DNA from 2 places in the Marinobacter xiaoshiensis genome. Region 1 is predicted to be linked to the other one. Evidence: riboswitches for the same ligand, from Rfam matches in the RefSeq annotation. Region 1 holds a riboswitch; the other holds the start of a gene.
The links. A riboswitch is a leader RNA that binds a small molecule or an ion and turns the genes downstream of it on or off. The one in region 1 is predicted to bind manganese.
Positions count from the first base shown of each region.

Region 2: it holds a riboswitch for manganese, as region 1 does, so the genes downstream of both, mntP (manganese efflux pump MntP) here and RKA07_RS02165 (TMEM165/GDT1 family protein) in region 1, are expected to answer to the same signal.

Region 1 covers NZ_JAVMBO010000003.1:477,050-479,446, forward strand. The annotation lists gene RKA07_RS02160 (L,D-transpeptidase family protein) at 1-745, opposite strand, end outside; gene RKA07_RS02165 (TMEM165/GDT1 family protein) at 799-1,368, opposite strand; yybP-ykoY riboswitch at 1,448-1,558, opposite strand; gene RKA07_RS02170 (DHA2 family efflux MFS transporter permease subunit) at 1,597-2,397, opposite strand, start outside.
Region 2 covers NZ_JAVMBO010000007.1:448,363-450,759, reverse strand. The annotation lists gene RKA07_RS05865 (hybrid sensor histidine kinase/response regulator) at 1-148, shown strand, start outside; gene RKA07_RS05860 (hypothetical protein) at 324-554, shown strand; gene mntP (manganese efflux pump MntP) at 681-1,238, opposite strand; yybP-ykoY riboswitch at 1,245-1,414, opposite strand; gene dusA (tRNA dihydrouridine(20/20a) synthase DusA) at 1,593-2,397, shown strand, end outside.

The sequences.
Region 1 (2,397 bases):
TTACGATCTGTACCGATGTTCCCTTGCTCACCTGGTATACGAAACGCGAGATATCTTCGTTGTACATGCGGAAACAACCATGGCTAACAGGCATGCCAACGCCAAACAGCTTGTTGGTGCCGTGAATCAGATAGCCCTTCTCACTCAGCAAAAGAGCGTGAGTTCCTAACGGGTTATCCGGGCCAGGCGGGATCATGCGGGGCAGGAAATCGCCAGAGGCTGCATGCTCGGCACGAATGCTCTCAGGGGGATACCATGCCGGAGATTCCAGAGGCATGGTGACCTTTGCGTCGGCCAGGGGGGATGGGTTCTCAGATGTGCCGACGCCCACTGGATACACCTGCACACCCTTTTCGGTGAAATAGTAAAGCCGGTATTCCGCAAGGTTAATCACAATGCCTTCGCGGCGGGCATCAGGAATTATGTACTGGCGTGGCAGGGTAATGGTGGTGCCTTCACCCGGCAGCCAGGGGTCAACCCCCGGATTGGCTTTCACCAATTCCAGATAGCCCATTGCAAGCTGGCTGCCCACTTCGGCAAAGGTATCCTCATACTGGGTGGTAAACACGTCGAGACGGCCCGCCAGATCCCCCTTGATCTCGAACGTGGGTACACGAGGGCTACGATCCGTTGCCTGTGCAGCAGCAGGCTGCTCAGGTGTGCTTTTTGGTTTTGCAGCCCACGCAGACTGAACAGCCAGAATCGCCGCCAGCAGAGCCAGTACCGAATACGTTTTAAATCCCATAAATCCCATTCCAGAAAACCCTGCTTCTTAGCGTTCAGTGACAGCCGACACTCTCAGTAGTTCCAAACCACGGATGACAGTGTTGCAACCGCCATAACTGCGAACAAAATACTTGCACAAACCCGGGCACTTGCCAGTGGCAATCTGTCCATCAACCAGTGCCCCGCTATGATAACCGGTATATTGGCCAGCAACATCCCCGCTGTTGTACCGATAACAACCCAGGACGTCTCCGTATAGCGGGCCGCCAGAACAACCGTGGCAATCTGGGTTTTGTCGCCAATCTCTGCCAGAAAGAACATCACCGTGGTTGCGGTGAAGGCACCCATGCCAAGAAATCGCGAGTTTTCACTGTCATCTTTGTCTGGCACTAACAGCCACAAGGCAATTACCACAAAGCTTACGGCAAGAATCCAGGGTAACCAGGCAGCAGGGATCCAGGCAGCCACCCAGGCTCCAAGCCAGGCCGAAAGCGCATGGTTGAGGATTGTTGCAACGAGTATGCCCATGATAATGGGGGTACGCTGGGAGTAGCGAGCAACAAGGAAAAGAGAGAGTAGCTGGGTTTTGTCGCCAATCTCGGCAATGGCAACCGCTACTGTGGAGGTGAGAAATGCGTCCATGGAATCTTCCGGGGCGGATGATCAGACATGAGACAGCCCACCTTCCGCCCTTGGAGGTGAAACTGCCTCAGGTCTTGCCAATTTCACTGAATCCAAGTGAAACACGGTAGCCATGGGGATTGAGCCCCAAGTATGTTGACTACCGTCCGCCCCGGATAACCGATGCGGAGGCTACTCCCCTGAAGAGTTGGACCAATGTTAGTCAATCACGCGGAGTTTGGCAAATCACTAGGCACGCATGCGCCAAACAGGCACCACCGCAACCGCCACAAACACAGCAACCAGCCACCAGGCCGTATGGAACGCATTGATGGTGGGTACGCCACCGCTGTGCTCACCGAACTCAATAGTCAGTGCCACAATGTTCACGCCAAAAGCGCCACCCAACTGACGGGTAAAGTTGATGGTACTGGAGCCTGCGCCCAGCTCTTCGGGTTTGAGCGGGTTCAGTGCGCCTATAGACAAGGATGGCAGCATAAACCCTATTCCTATCCGGCCGAACACCGTCCATAGCGCAAGCCAGCCAAACGCCAGAGTAAGATTGGATAACGCAAAGAGGATAGCCGATGAAGCAAACATCGCCATGCCGAAAATAACCAGTTTGCGGGCATCGCCGCCGCGGTCAGCCAGTTTTCCCGCCAGTGGGAAGGTCATTCCCAAAACAATGCCCGCTGGCAGCATCAACAGCCCTGCCTGAGTAGCTGTGTAGCCCAAGGCCGTTTGAACGTATAGCGGTATCAGGTAAGTGGAACCAAACAGGGCCAACCCCAGTGCCATAGCGCCCAGATTGGCGTAAAGGAAGCTGGGCTTGCGCAGCAGGCCAACATTCACCAGGGGGTGTTCTATGCGCCTTTCACGCAGTACAAACATGAGCAGAAACACCAGAGCCACCAGCCCTTCGAGGGCAACCCGAACCTCCTGGCCACCCAGGTTTTGCAGGCGGTTCAGAGTATCAAGGGCAAACCCGATAGTGGCACCCAGCAACACCAGCCCGGGCAGATCAAAGCGGTAAGGAGCTGGCCGGGTGGC
Region 2 (2,397 bases), on a different contig from region 1:
AGTAGTCCTGCTCTCAGGCACACTAAACAGCAACCCACGGCCAGAAGAAAGTGACTCGGAACGCTTCAATGCGTATCTATCCAAACCCGTCGATCGGTTGGAATTGCGTATGACGGTGTCGGCACTTTGCTATCTACTGTCTGAGTAACACCTGAATACAATGCGCCCCTATCTCGACTGTTTCCAATACTGGATCCATTTGGATATCCCCAGAACACTCCTAAAATACCAAGCACTGGCACCTTCCCTCCCGTCGCGTTTGTAAGCAACTACACTCTGCCGGCCTGGAGAGTAGCGCTCAACGTTGTTTGGGTGTAAACCCTGTGAGCCAAGAGGATTACATGCGCTACGTGCACATGAACCTGCGCCCAGGCGCAAAACCCCTGTACGTTAAACCCTTGAAAATAATCGAAGCCCGAGCTGAACACTTCAATCCGCCATCATTTAACCGCATCACTGCAGAAACAGCCAAGGATGCTGTACTGTTTTTGCGGAAGGGTAGTTTTGAGGCTTTTTCTGCTGTCACCTCAATACCCCGGATACCGATTCCTTAGCGCGTCATCATCCATGTAGGAGGTTTAGCCGGAATGCTGAGCCCATTGCAAGGGGCTATGGATATTGTGCGGCGTTGGGTTGAGTTGTAGTGAGCGAACACAAGAATCTGTGGAACACCCTACCTATTAAAGGTGACTCAACAATATCCACCCACCTACCCCGATAAGCGTAAGGCCCCCAAAGACTTCCGCCCTGTTGCCCAATACGGAGCCGACAGTCCGCCCTAACATCACTCCCAGCGTCACCATGGAGGTAGTAGCAAACCCAATCAGTGCTGCAGCAGCCCAGATATTTACATCAATAAAGGCTAGCCCCACCCCGACAGCCAGGGCATCAATGCTGGTGCCAAATGCAGTCAAAGAGATTTTGAGAAAGGAGTGCCTAGAAGGTTTTTCTATATCCTCCGCACCGGGCCTGACACTTTCGTAGATCATGTGTAAGCCCAGAGCCACTAGTAGAGCGAACGCTATCCAGTGAGCCCATGACTCAACGTAAGAGGATGCTGTCTTGCCAATCAGCCAACCTATCAAGGGGGTTACGGCCTCAATTGATCCGAAAATCAATCCCATTCTTAGGGCTTCGGAAAAACGGGGGTTTTTAAGGCTTGCTCCCTTGCCGACTGCAGCAGCAAAGGCATCTGTAGACATAGCAAAGGCAAGCAAAAGAAGGGCTATTGGGTTCATCACGTCACTCCGGCCGGGCATGTTGAGTCCACGACATATCCACACGCCCGACCTCAGGCATGAATATATCGATGGTCTCGCCAACCGAAGGGTGTTCGCACCATGGCATGTGGCCAAGTATGTTGATACGAACTCTTCCGACTATCGGAAGCAGGCTACTCCCCAAAGAGGCGGGAACTTTAGCAATTGTTTATAACGATCTCAACCAACCGCTGGCTGCAGAAGTTCGGTTGCTGTTACTGGTTTAGGATACCGATAGAACGGTCAAACCGTTTTCCTGATAGAATTAGCTTTTCCACCCTGTAGCATTTGTGTAGCACCGAGCCCTTTAAAACGGGCAGAGCTGAGCAATAAATGATCAAAAACGTATCTTCAGAAAACGTCCAAAACCACCTTTCAACCCATGAAAACACTGGGCTAGAGCCATCCCGGCGCTTTTGCGTTGCACCGATGATGGATTGGACTACCCCGCATTACCGGTACCTCGCTCGCCTGCTAAGCCAGCACACCCTGCTTTATACCGAGATGGTCACCACAGGCGCGTTGATTCATGGGGATACAGAGCGGTTTTTGCGCCACGACCCTGCGGAATACCCTCTGGCACTCCAGCTTGGAGGCAGTGATGCGGGGGAGCTGGCGCACTGTGCACGGCTTGCAGAGCAGTTCGGCTTTAGCGAAGTAAACCTGAACGTTGGCTGCCCCAGCGACCGGGTTCAGAACAATATGATTGGCGCCTGCCTGATGGGGCATCCAGATAAAGTGGCAGAGGCCGTTCGGGCGATGATTGAAGCTACCCGCCTTCCGGTTACGGTAAAACATCGCATTGGCATTAACGGCCGGGAGTCCTGGGAAGACCTTTGTGAGTTTGTTGAGAAAGTGGCGGCCGCCGGCTGTCGCACGTTTATTGTTCATGCACGCATCGCGATTCTTGAAGGGCTCAGTCCAAAGGAAAACCGGGATGTTCCACCGCTGAAATACGCCTGGGTGTACCGCCTGAAGCAAAAATACCCGCACCTTGAGATCATCATCAATGGCGGCATAAAAACCTTTGAAGAATGTAATGAGCACCTGAAACATACAGATGGCGTAATGCTCGGCCGTGAGGCTTACCACAACCCCTGGCTTCTGGCGGGCGTGGACTCGGAGTTCTTTGGCGCCA